One region of the Undibacterium sp. Ji50W genome, then DNA from elsewhere that is predicted to be linked to it. Evidence: predicted binding sites of a transcription regulator. Region 1 holds the regulator's gene; each other region holds the start of a gene.
The links. The regulator sigma-54, encoded in region 1, starts transcription at its own class of promoters, with help from an activator protein. The targets are predictions, from matches to a motif close to TGGCANGNAANCTGCTTT.

Region 1 (3,191 bases):
ATGCTCCTTGCAGTTGCAGTTGCAGTTGCAGTTGCAGTTGCAGTTGCAGTTGCAGTTGCAGTTGCAGTTGGGTTTGACTTTGGGGTTGTTTTTGAATTTAGCAATTCCGATGTGTCGACGCCGTTTGTGCGGTACAGAAAATGGAAATAGAAGAGCCGATGTTTGAGCGTAGCGAGTTTCGGATCTTCCCATTTTTTGTACCGCACAAACGGGAACCCCGCAGGGGCGACGACGCCTCGGTCGCCTTCTTTTGCTTCCTTTTCTTGGCGAAGCAAGAAAAGGGAGTAGCTGCCGGGCTACCCCCGGCTGGCAATCTTAAATACTGTGGGTAAGTACATAAAAGCTAAACACGTAAAACAATGCCGACCTGACATTAAATCAGACCGTGGTATGCCAAACGTTGCTAGATCGCCGGCCCGCTATATTCCTGCCTACGTAGGAAGGGAAGTAATACCTGTACAGCTTGTCAGAGGGCAATCCATTTAGTGATTTGAATATATGATTTATTTCAAACCATTCACCCAACAAAAAAGGACGCTTTTCGCGTCCTTGTTTTGGATACCCGCAACCCGAAGGCAGGGGTGGTGAGTCTTATGAAGCCGATGCCGGATCAGGTATGTGCTTGATGGCGTCGTGCTGATGGTTTTGTATCTTGTCTTTGTGCTTGATGACCTGGCGATCCAGTTTGTCTACCAGCGTATCGATCGCAGCATACAGATCATGCGCCAGACTTTCTACATGAATATCTTTGCCACTGATATGCAGATTAATGTCGGCTTTGTGTCGTTTTTCCTTTTCCCGGAGCTTGTCCACCGTCAGGATGACGGCGATATCAATGACCTGGTCGAAATGTCGCCTGATACGTTCTAGTTTGGTATGTACATATTCACGAATTGCAGGAGTTACTTCGACGTGATGTCCACTGATGGTGAGATTCATACTGTGCTCCTATAGTGATGTTGCTTGCTGTAACGATAAGCTCATTGCTGTCTTATTGCCTTGAGCTAAATCATATATAGCAATTCAAACTGTGATTACAAGGACTTGCTTACAAAGATTTACGCAAACTCACTGGGGGGATTTTTAGGGCTTCACGGTATTTGGCAACTGTCCGTCGGGCAATTACCATGCCCTGTTCACCCAGCATGTCTGCAATTTTGCTATCAGAGAGTGGGCTTTTCTGGTCTTCTGCTCCTATCAACTGCTTGATGAGTGCGCGTATCGCGGTGGAAGATGCTTCTCCCCCTGTTTCCGTCGCGACATGGCTGCCGAAAAAGTATTTCAACTCAAACATGCCGTGAGGGGTCAGCATGTATTTTTGAGTTGTTACACGTGAGATAGTGCTCTCGTGTAATCCTAGTGTATCAGCAATTTCGCGCAAAACAAGGGGGCGCATGGCGACAGCACCATGTGTGAAAAAATTGCGTTGTCTTTCAACTATTGCTTGTGCAACGCGCAAAATGGTGTCGAAACGTTGCCGCATGTTCTTGATGAGCCAGCGCGCCTCTTGTAGCTGTGAGCCGAGTCCGCCTTCCCCCCGATTTTGCTTCATGATGTTGGCATACATGCTACTGACCCGCAATTTGGGCATGACATCCTGATTCAGCGTGACTTGCCAGCCATTGCCTGATTTTTTGACGATGACGTCTGGTACCACATAATCCGATTCATCGACTGCAAAGTCGATACCCGGACGGGGTTTGCACAGTCTGATGACAGTTTGTGCGTCGCGCAAATCTTCGTCGTCGCAGTCGAGAATTTTCTTGAGTTTGGTGAAGTCTCTTTGTGCAAATAAAGTCAGTTGCGTTTCGACAATCTGCAAGGCCAGCCTGCGTGTCACGAAAGCAATGTTAGGCAGGCGTTTGATTTGCAGGGCCAGGCATTCAGAAGGTGTGCGAGCGCCCACACCGGCCGGGTCGAAGCTCTGCAGCATGTTCAGGGCAAATGCCAGCTCTTCTGGCTCCACGCACAACTCCAGTGGCAGGCTGGCATGGATTTCATCCAGGGTTTCTGTCAGGTAGCCATTGTTGTCAATGGCATCAATCATCAACTCGACCAGGGCGCGGTCACGCAGCTCGCGCAGGTTAAGGCGCATTTGTTCCTGCAGATGTTCACGCAGGGTGATGTGGGCAGCACCCAGTTGCGGGCGGCCATCTTCGTCATCGCTGCTTTTGCTGCCATGATGCACATCATCAAAACTCCAGTCCTCTTCACTGGCGCTGGTGGCTTCGTTGCTGACGGCGCTATCGGCATCACCCTGAACTTCCGTGGTGCTGTTGCTTTCTTCGCGGGATGCAGGGGCTTCCATCCCTGCATCGGCGGCGGTGCTACTGGTATTGATGGCGCCATCGGCCAACAGCCGCACGGCATGGTCCAGTGGATCATCCACACGCTCCAGCATGGGATTTTCGATGAGCAGGGTTTCCAGCTCCTGGTGCAATTCCAATGTGGACAATTGCAGCAAGCGTATAGATTGCTGCAATTGAGGCGTCAATGCCAGATGCTGGGATGTGCGTAGTTGCAGGCTTTGTTTCATGATGATTCCCGTCACATCCGGAAATGTTCTCCCAGATAGACGCGACGCACGGATTCATTTTGTATGATGTCGTCTGGCTTGCCGCTGGCCAGTACAGCGCCCTGATTGATGATGTAGGCATGATCGCAGATGCCCAGGGTTTCACGCACGTTGTGGTCGGTAATCAGCACGCCGATACCGCGCTCCTTGAGGAAGCGCACAATACGCTGGATTTCAATCACGGCTATCGGGTCAACACCGGCAAAGGGTTCATCCAGCAAGACGAAGCGCGGATTAGTGGCGAGGGCGCGGGCAATTTCTACCCGCCGGCGTTCACCGCCTGATAGTGACAGCGCCTGGTTTTCCCTGATCTTTTCAATCTGCAAATCGGCCAGCAAGGCGTTGAGTCTTTTGACAATGGATTTTTCTGAAAGAAATTTTCCATTGGCATCTTTTTGCAATTCCAGTACGGCGCGGATATTGTCTTCTACCGTCAGCTTGCGAAATACAGATGCTTCCTGCGGCAGGTAAGACAAACCCAGCACGGCTCTCTGGTGTATCGGCAGTTGTGAGATATTGACGGCATCGATCGTGATGTCGCCGGCGTCGGATGGTACCAGGCCAACGATCATGTAGAAAGAAGTGGTTTTGCCAGCGCCGTTCGGGCCCAGCAAGC
Region 2 (3,191 bases), on a different contig from region 1:
GTCTAAAAAGAAAAAGGTCCGAAGACCTTCTGTTATTTAATTTATCTTAACGGTGTAGCAGCTCAATAGTATCAGCGTTACTCCGGAGAAAGTACTCAATTAGCGCAGCCTGATAGGGCAGTAATTGATAAGTGCTCTTGCGCTCTTTAGGATATGTATCGTGATTATAGTCAATATTATACTGAAAGCATCGCATTTATAGCCAAATTATCCGCTGTTTTATCCAGATATGTTTTCCCAGTTTTGGAGGCAGAGGGAGTTTTTACGGTTGCTACTTAAATGACCAAAAGAGAGTTTGTTTAATAGGACTTACGCAAAAAAATATGCCGGCAGCGCTATTGATATTGGCCGTACCACTTTCGTCGCCACCTTGCCGGGAAAATTTTGCGTAAGTCCTATTTAATCGGGTATTACTATAATACTTGGGAAGTAAATGTTTTCTGCAGCAGTTCAATCCATACTGAGTAACTTAAAGCAATTACGCTTTAGGGATATATTTGGCCGGTATGCTGCCACTGACTGTCCAGCGCATGGAGCCAACACCACAGACACCATCGTAAGTAACTGTTTTGCTAATCGCAGTACCCAATTCTGGCAATGATTGCATTGTGGCAGTAATCTGGATTGATGATGCGGTATTGGCAGTTACACCAACGGAAAGAACGTATTTACCAGCGATAGACAAAGCAGCTGGGATACCCAGAGTAGAATTTGCAGTGGCAGATGCCAGAGTACCGCTAGAGCACATAACACCAGCAACTTGCAATGCTGGACTAATCAGGTTGCCTACTTCAGCAACTTTTGATTTGATTGTATAGTCTTGATAGGCAGGTATTGCGACAGCGGCCAGAATACCAATAATCGCAACAACAATCATTAATTCTATTAACGTAAAGCCACGTTGCATATGCTGCTTTGCAGTTAAGTGTGATGTTTGCGTTTTCATGTTATTACTCCCTCAACTTGTTATCGATATTTCAAGAACATCAGACAATATTGATGTACCTTTGGCGCAATTTTTTTGCCTGCTGCTTAAAAAAATAGGGAGATGCTTAGATCTCCCTATTCTTTGCTAGCTGATACTTTAGCTATTTAGCTATTAAGCTTTAGGCAGATATTTAGCTGGAACGGTGCCGCTTACTGTCCAACGCAGGGAGCCAACGCCACAGGCGCCATCGTAAGTAACTGTTTTGCTAATTGCAGTACCCAATTCTGGCAATGCTTGCATTGTGGCAGTAATCTGGATTGATGATGCGGTATTGGCAGTTACACCAACGGAAAGAACGTATTTACCAGCGATAGACAAAGCAGCTGGGATACCCATTGTTGAGTTTGCTGTAGCAGATGCCAGAGTACCACCAGAGCACATAACGCCAGCTTGTGCCAATGCTGGAGCGATCAGGCTACCAACTTCAGATACTTTGGACTTAACTGTGTAATCCTGGTAAGCAGGAATAGCAACAGCAGCCAGAATACCGATAATCGCAACAACGATCATCAATTCGATGAGGGTAAAACCCTTTTGCATAGTTTTCATGATAAATCCTTAAAATTGAAGTGAAACAAGACTATATTAAGTGCTGCACTCACCTATAAGCATGATATGTGCCAGCTTTTTTAAACGAGAAACTTCTGATCAAAATAGGAATAGTTCAGAAGCTGATCTACAACAAGCAAGTTGCTTGCCAGCCATATTCTCACATGGGTACAACACAAGTAGCCGATTTTTTTACATCTGCTTACTTGCCCGGCCATTGCGCGGCCGTTTTTTGTCAATGCAGGAAATGGCAGTGACAGAATTTGTTAATTGACGATTTTTGTTGGCTGTTTCGGGCCGTATTGTGTTCATCGCCGTGCGATAATTTACTTGTCGTCAATATGAAAAGCAGACTGCTACATGGTTCCCAGCGTATTTATGAAGGAAAAATCAACAATGGCGATTGCTGTTTTTGCTTTTTTGTTAATTTGTTCTTACGCCCATCCTTTTCATATCCACCCCTATCGTACTTATTATCATGACGTCCTCAGCGTCCTGGGTTTGGTACTGGCCTTTGCATTTCTCGCGGCTGAGACAGCGCCACGGCTACGAGTGCCAGCCATCATCTACCTGTTCGTAGGCTTGCTGTTATGGATAGGCATGCAGTTTATTGCTGGCCATCTTGAAAACGCGGCTGACCTCATCCTGCCCATTCTCTATATAGTTGCATTGATAGCTGCCATCATGATAGGGGCAACCTGGGCGGCGAAAGAGGGTGGCGTGACATTGCTGTGTCAGGCCCTGGCGGCTGCCCATCTGCTTGCTGGTCTGTTGTCGGTGGTTTTGCAGTGCATACAGTTGTCTGGCTTATATGCCTGGCCGTTCGTCATGTATATCGCCACCAATACGCAGCCCTTCATGCGTCCGTTTGCCAATGTGGCACAGCCGAATCAACTGGCTTTGTTGCTGTGCTTTGCCCTCGCTTCGAGCTTCTATCTATATAGAGCACGCAAGATGCCAGCATGGTTGGTCACAGTGGCAGTGGTTTTCCTGCTGTGGGGCTTGACGTTGACTCACTCGCGCATAGGCTGGGTGATTGTTCCGGCATTTGTCTTGATGTGTGGCCTGGGACGCTCTACAGTCAGTGGTAACGTAATTGAACCGCGGGTCAGCCTGGTATTTTGTATTGCCATGGCCTTGTTGTATGCCGGTATGGTAGCGGCCTTGCCTTCATTGGGCGAAGTATTCGGGTTTAGTGGCGGCACAATTGCTGAACACGTGGGCGGACGTTCCGAGCGCATGGTCTTATGGTCGCAGGCCTGGCGCATGGCGGCAGAACACCCGTGGTTTGGTGTGGGCTGGTTTGGTTTTGGTGCTGAACAGGTCAGGATAGCGGCAGATCTGGGCTCGGGTACCTATGCTGAACATGCGCACAATCTGATCTTGAATTTTGCAGCAGAGCTGGGTTGGCCGTATACCGTGATGTTGATGTTGACACTGGCGTGGTGGTTTGTTCAAACCTGCGTCCAGCCTTCGGCACATCTGGCGATTCAGTTTACCCGTTTGTGTTTTGTCGCTGTGATGGTGCACAGCATGGTTGAATTCCCTTTATGGTATGCCTATGTGTTGATACCAATAGGCGTTCTTATGGGTATGGTGCACCAGATGCGCTGGCCGGCAGACGGCGTGCGGGTGGCGCCAGCCGCCTTGTCTG
Region 3 (3,191 bases), on a different contig from region 1:
GCCGGGCCGCCAGGGTAAGACAGGCCCAGCAATTTGGCCGATTTGTCAAAAGCTTCACCGGCAGCATCGTCCAGCGTCTCGCCCAGTAATTGATAGCGACCCACCCCATCGACACGCATCAATTGCGTATGTCCACCTGATACCAGCAAGGCGATGAAGGGGAATTCTGGTGGTTTGCTGGCCAGTAAGGGCGATAGCAAATGACCTTCCAGGTGATGGACGCCCAATACCGGCTTATCCAGCGCCAGGCCCAATCCGCAGGCGACGGATGCGCCCACCAGCAGGGCACCGGCCAAGCCTGGCCCCTGGGTGTAGGCAATCGCATCTATCTGCTGTTTCTCCAAGCCGGATGTGGTCAGGATTTCTGTCAGCAAGGGCAGGGCACGCCTGATATGGTCACGCGAGGCCAGTTCCGGCACGACGCCACCGTATTCCTGATGCATGGCGATTTGTGAGTGCAGGGCATGGGCAAGCAGACCCTGTTCGGTGTCGTACAGGGCCAGGCCGGTTTCATCGCAGGAAGATTCAACTCCAAGAACTATCATGTTAATTTCTAAATGGCGCAGAGCACAGCCATGTCCATCTCGCCATGGGTGGCACTGATGAATGACGGGAAATGATGCTTTTACTTAAATAATATGGCGGATTGGTGCGAATCTTGCTAAAGAACGCATACCTAGATTATATCTGCCATGGCCCATCTATGCGCACCAAACAGAATAGTGTTAATGCGACAATGCCTGTTTCACCCAGCTTGCGTATCGTTGTGGTGAATACGGTCATACAGACCGAGGATGAGTTGCATGAAGACGCACAGGCACAACTGGCGCGTTCGCGCGCCCTGCGCATAGGGCTGCTGCAGGCTGGCTATAACATCATTGCCGTGATTCCTGGTGATATGTATATGAGTGAACGCGTAGCGCAATTGCAACCGGACATGATCATCATTGATGCCGAATCCGATTCGCGTGATGTGCTTGAGCATATGGTCATGGTGACACGCGACGCCCCCCGCCCGATTGTCTTATTTACAGAAGACGGCAACCAGTCGAATATGGCCGCAGCCATGGAAGCCGGTGTGTCGGCCTATGTCGTCGCTGGGCTGCAGTCGGACCGTATCAAGCCTGTGCTGGATGTCGCCATGGCACGCTTCAACGCTGACCAGAAGCTGCGCAGTGAATTATCGGATACCAAGGCCAAGCTGCTTGAACGCAAAACCATAGAGCGGGCCAAGGGCTTGTTGATGCAAAGGCATCAGTTGTCGGAAAACGAAGCCTATCAAAGAATGCGCAAGCAAGCGATGGAAAAGAACCTGAAACTGGTGGATCTGGCGCAGCGCATGCTGGATGTCGCCGATTTGCTGGGTGGTTAGCAGGCATTTTCATCATGTTAACTCATGCTCAGTCACGGCCACGCATGGTCACTCATGGTGAATAGTTAGCGCACAGCAGATGGCAGTCCAAGTTTGTGCGTGTAATTGGTGCGCTGCGTCATTCCGGTGCGAAATGAGTTCTGGCAGCCCTTGATTTTGTGTCACTGGGGGCAGGCTAACGAGTCGTAGCCATGAAATCAGTTCTGGCACGGCAATTGCTAATGAAAGAGAAAGTGCCAACGCTGGCGCTAAAGAATAAATGAGACTGACTAACGGTGGTCACCTCATTAGACAAAGGTGTCTTTCTACTGGTTTTTACCACGTGGAATGACACCTTTTTTCGTTGCAGAAAAACTTTCTCAGGCTGGAGTACAGACATGTCGAATCAGGAATCGAATAAGAAATCTCTCATCATTGATGTCAACAAGCAGGAAGATCATGAACCGAATTTCAAACGTCGCAGTTTATTGCAAAGCGCTGCATTGGCAACGGGAGCTGGCATCATGGGTCTGAGTACAGGTGGTGTATGGGCAGCCGGTTCAGACAAGCCAGAAAAAGAAGAAGTGCATATCGGTTTTATTCCTCTGACCGATTGCGCTTCAGTGGTGATGGCCTCTGTTCTGGGTTTCGACAAGAAATACGGCATCAAGATTATCCCTACCAAAGAATCATCCTGGGCCAGCGTACGCGACAAGTTGGTAAATGGTGAACTGGATGCAGCCCATGTCTTATATGGGCTGCTGTATGGCGTGCAACTGGGTGTCGGCGGCAACAAGAAAGACATGTCGGTACTAATGACGCTGAACAATAATGGCCAGGCGATTACGCTGTCCAAAAAGCTGGCAGAAAAAGGCGCGGTAGATGGTGCGGGCCTGGCCAAGCTCATGCAGACCGACAAGCGCGAATATACCTTTGCCCAGACTTTCCCTACCGGTACCCACGCCATGTGGCTGTATTACTGGCTGGCGGCACATGGCATCAACCCCATGAAAGATGCCAAGGTCATTACCGTGCCACCACCACAGATGGTTGCCAATATGCGTGTCGGCAATATGGATGGTTACTGTGTCGGTGAACCCTGGAACCACAGGGCGATTGCCGATGGCATCGGCATCACCGCAGCAACGACACAGGATATCTGGAAAGACCATCCGGAAAAAGTATTGGGTACCACAGCCGAATTCGTACAGAAATATCCGAATACGGCACGCGCCATGGTTGCCGCAATTCTGGAAGCTGGACGCTGGATCGATGCTTCGCTGTCCAACAAAAACAAAATGGCAGAAACCATCGCTGACAAATCCTATGTGAACACATCGGTTGATGTCATCAATCAGCGTATTTTGGGCCGCTATCAAAATGGCCTGGGCAAGACCTGGGATGACCCTAACTACATGAAATTCTTTAATGACGGTGCGGTGAATTTCCCTTACCTGTCAGACGGCATGTGGTTCCTGACGCAGCATAAGCGCTGGGGTTTGCTGAAGACGGATCCTGATTACCTGGCGGTGGCCAAGGCAGTTAACCGTATTGACGTATACAAGGATGCAGCGGCCATGGCCAAGGTATCCGTTCCCAAGGACGTCATGCGCAGCAGCAAGTTCATGGATGGTACGGTCTGGGATGGGAAAAACCCGGCTGCCTATGCAGCTTCCTTCAAAATCAAGGCTTAAGGAGTCGCAATGAATACCCTGGTACATGGTGCAATGCAAAAGCCCGCTGTGGAGAAAACCGAATCGGCAGTCGTCGAACTCAAACCGGCAAAGGTGAAACCAGTGAAAAATCCAACTGCAAAGAAGCAGCGCTCATTCCGCCCATT
Region 4 (3,191 bases), on a different contig from region 1:
GTGAAGTTCAAGATCAAGCCCTTCTCTTTCCTGCTCTTTAGTGACGCGCAAGCCAACGGTAACTTTGACCAGCCATAAAATGATGGCAGTCACAGCACCCGAATAAATGACGGTGACGATGACACCAAATGCCTGCGTCGCCAGGCTGCCATCGGCCCCGCCTATGCTCTTCAGCGCAAACACGCCAGTCAGCAGGGCGCCGACGATGCCGCCGATGGCGTGCACACCAAATACATCCAGTGAATCATCGTAAGCCCCCATGGATTTGAGTGAAGTCGCGCCCCAGTAGCAGGCCACGCCGGCAACGGCACCAATGACCAGCGCGCCGGTCAGATCCACAAAGCCGGAAGCAGGGGTAATCGCCACCAGGCCGGCGACGGCACCAGAAACGATGCCCAGTACCGAGGGTTTGCCACGGCGCAGCCATTCCACGAACATCCAGGCCAGTGCCGATGTTGCCGTTGCCACCTGTGTGACCAGCATCGCCAGACCGGCCCTGCCGTCTGCTGCACCAGCAGACCCGGCATTGAAGCCGAACCAGCCCACCCACAACAGGGATGCGCCAATGCCTGTCAGTAACAGATTATGGGGTGGCATCGGTTCCTTGCCGAACCCCAGGCGTGGTCCGACGATCAGTGCCGCCACCAGACCAGACACGCCGGCATTGATATGCACTACCGTGCCGCCCGCAAAGTCCAGCACGCCACGTGCCGCCAGCCAGCCCGCCGGTTCCCATACCCAGTGGGCAACCGGCACATACACCAGTAATGACCACAGTGTGATGAACAGCAGCAAGGCAGAAAATTTCATGCGTTCGGCAAAGGCACCGGTGATCAGGGCCGGGGTGATAATCGCAAACGTCATCTGGAACATCAGGAACACGCTTTCCGGTATCGTCGGTGCCAGTTGATGCACACTAAGTTGACCGGCTTCTTTCAAAAAGCTCACGCCATGCAGCATGAACCTGTCCATGCTGCCCAGATAAGGCGAACCTGCAGTGAACACCAGGCTATAACCCAGCACCACCCACAAGATCGTGACGATGCAGGTGGTCGCCAGACTGTGCGCCATCGTGCCCAGGGCATTTTTCTTGCGCACCATGCCGGTATAAAACAAGGCCAGGCCAGGGATGGTCATCAGCAATACCAGTGCAGTCGAGGTCAGCATCCAGGCCGTGTCGCCAGCACTGATCTTGTCAGCAGCGATCATGCCAGGCTTGGTCATTGCAGGCGGGGCTTCTGCAGGAGTAAGGGGTGTAGCAAGGGTTGTAGCGGGCAAAGAAGCAGGGGCCGCTGTGGTCGCTGCCGTGACTGAAGCTGCGGCAGGCGGCTCAGCCTGTGCGTTGCAGGTGCCACTGAACAGGCACAGGCTGAAAGAAAGAGGAAGCAATAAGTTGGAAAGTACGCGTATTTTCATCAAAGCTGGCCTTTTCAAAAAACATCGTCAATGACACACAAGATTGTTTGCAAATAGTGTTTGCGATTATCGTGTGCGACGCAGCATTTTTCATGCCAAGGCTGATACCAGTGGATTTGATGTCGTTGCTGGCTATTTGAGGGAGTTGTGCCACCAGTGAAGGTGGGGATGGCGCATGCACGCACCAAAATGTAAGCAAATATTACCGTGAGGCATGACTTTGCACGGCCAAGGTGCTAAGCCGTTTTCTCAAGGGATGGCCGGCACGCAGGTCGTGTATTGCGCGTGACTCTATGAAAAACGCCGTTTTGCTGACAGGGCAAAGCGGCGTTTTGTATTCAAATCAGCAGTTTGACGTTGGGCCAAGTCAGCGTCGCTGACAAGAGTAGTGAGATCACCGCATCCGTGTGGGTGAGGCAGCGCAGAACTTCGCCATCCTGTGCTGCATCGCCCTGGTCTTCACCCCACGTACTGCCACCAGCCCAAGCTTGGCCATGAATTCGACCGTGTACACTTTGCTATTTTGCTGCTATGCCGGACGCTGATTCTGTAACAGCAACTGTGGCCGGAACTCGTACATCCCGTCGAAATACACGTACTCTGGATTCTGCAGCTCGACCACCGGCGCGCGCCGGATCAACTCCCCGGCCAACGCTTGGTGCAGCTTGAAGAAGCGGCGCTCCTCCTCGCTGGTCATCGTCGAATAGAAGTAGTTCAGCGTGATGTGGAAACGGAAGCTGTCGTGGTCGGCCAGACGGTAGTTCAGCGCCTGCGCCAGCCGGTCGCGCAACTTGCGGATTTTGCGATTTTCCGCCGCGTCCACCGGCTCGAACTGGATGTTGTACAAGTTGGTCTGCTGTTCCACTGGCAACGCACGCAGGCGGAACGGCAGCTCGCACCCGAGATCGAAGACCTTCAGCTTGGCCAGCCACCAGGCGTTGCAGAAGGCTTCATCGGCATCGGGCGGGATATCCGTGGGAAAGTCCAGATGCCGCGCCGGATACGAGATACCGTTGAAGACCGTCATGTGGTAGCTGGCTGGTGGCAGTACGGCAATCCGGTGCAGCATGCCGCTGCGCATCAGGTTTTGATGGATGTCCAGCAAGGCCATGAAGGTTTCGCTGCGCTTGTCCACATGACAGATGATGGAGTTACCGGGCCAGTGCGCCTCGCTGCCATCAGGGTTGAATTTCGCTGCCACTGTGGCCGCACGGGGCGCGGCGTTCACCGCGCCGGCACCGAGCGCCATCCCACCCTGCAGCAACAGCGCCAGGGCGCGCCGCCGGGACCAGCTTAGCTGGCAGTTTGCTTGAGCGTTCATCTCATTCACCACTGGGCCATGATCGATGCGGCGACACTGCGGCCGAAGATCGGGCGGCCTGTGCTCGCCTCCGCCACGCTGAAGGCATTGCCGGATGGCGCACGGGCGTTGCCTTCCGTTAGACCAGCGGAATTGGTCAGGTTAGAAACCGTTAATTGCAGGCTGACTCCCGGCGTCAGGCGGTATTGGAATCCCAGGTCCACCGTCCGATAGGCAGGCAAAATACTGGTATTCACAAAGTCCTGGTAGCTCTTGCCCACCGCGCTGAAGGTGGCGTACAGGCGTCCGCTCCGGTCGTCAAACTTGAACAGCCAGGCTGGACTGAGCGTGGCCATGGTGCGCGGCACGCGCGGGATCTGCTTGCCGGCCAGGCTGTTGGCGGACAGAGTGGTGAAGGTCACACCGCCATCCACATCTGGTTGTTGCAAGGTGACTGAACCGTTTAGTTCGAACG

Region 2: ACO0K9_RS16015 (pilin) is a predicted target of sigma-54. The motif match lies at 1,594-1,611, and genes of this name have one in related genera.
Region 3: ACO0K9_RS12880 (CmpA/NrtA family ABC transporter substrate-binding protein) is a predicted target of sigma-54. The motif match lies at 1,577-1,594, and genes of this name have one in related genera.
Region 4: ACO0K9_RS09770 (ammonium transporter) is a predicted target of sigma-54. The motif match lies at 1,497-1,514, and genes of this name have one in related genera.

Annotation. Positions count from the first base shown of each region.
Region 1 is NZ_JBMPOX010000024.1:54,586-57,776, forward strand. It holds gene ACO0K9_RS24130 (hypothetical protein) at 1-150, shown strand; gene hpf (ribosome hibernation-promoting factor, HPF/YfiA family) at 592-939, opposite strand; gene ACO0K9_RS24140 (RNA polymerase factor sigma-54) at 1,049-2,536, opposite strand; gene lptB (LPS export ABC transporter ATP-binding protein) at 2,548-3,191, opposite strand, start outside.
Region 2 is NZ_JBMPOX010000010.1:183,713-186,903, forward strand. It holds gene ACO0K9_RS16010 (pilin) at 479-946, opposite strand; gene ACO0K9_RS16015 (pilin) at 1,100-1,537, opposite strand; gene ACO0K9_RS16020 (Wzy polymerase domain-containing protein) at 1,934-3,191, shown strand, end outside.
Region 3 is NZ_JBMPOX010000007.1:119,706-122,896, reverse strand. It holds gene tsaD (tRNA (adenosine(37)-N6)-threonylcarbamoyltransferase complex transferase subunit TsaD) at 1-545, opposite strand, end outside; gene ACO0K9_RS12885 (ANTAR domain-containing response regulator) at 737-1,372, shown strand; gene ACO0K9_RS12880 (CmpA/NrtA family ABC transporter substrate-binding protein) at 1,876-3,045, shown strand; gene ntrB (nitrate ABC transporter permease) at 3,055-3,191, shown strand, end outside.
Region 4 is NZ_JBMPOX010000004.1:283,387-286,577, forward strand. It holds gene ACO0K9_RS09770 (ammonium transporter) at 1-1,416, opposite strand, end outside; gene ACO0K9_RS09775 (DUF1868 domain-containing protein) at 1,946-2,737, opposite strand; gene ACO0K9_RS09780 (TonB-dependent receptor) at 2,743-3,191, opposite strand, start outside.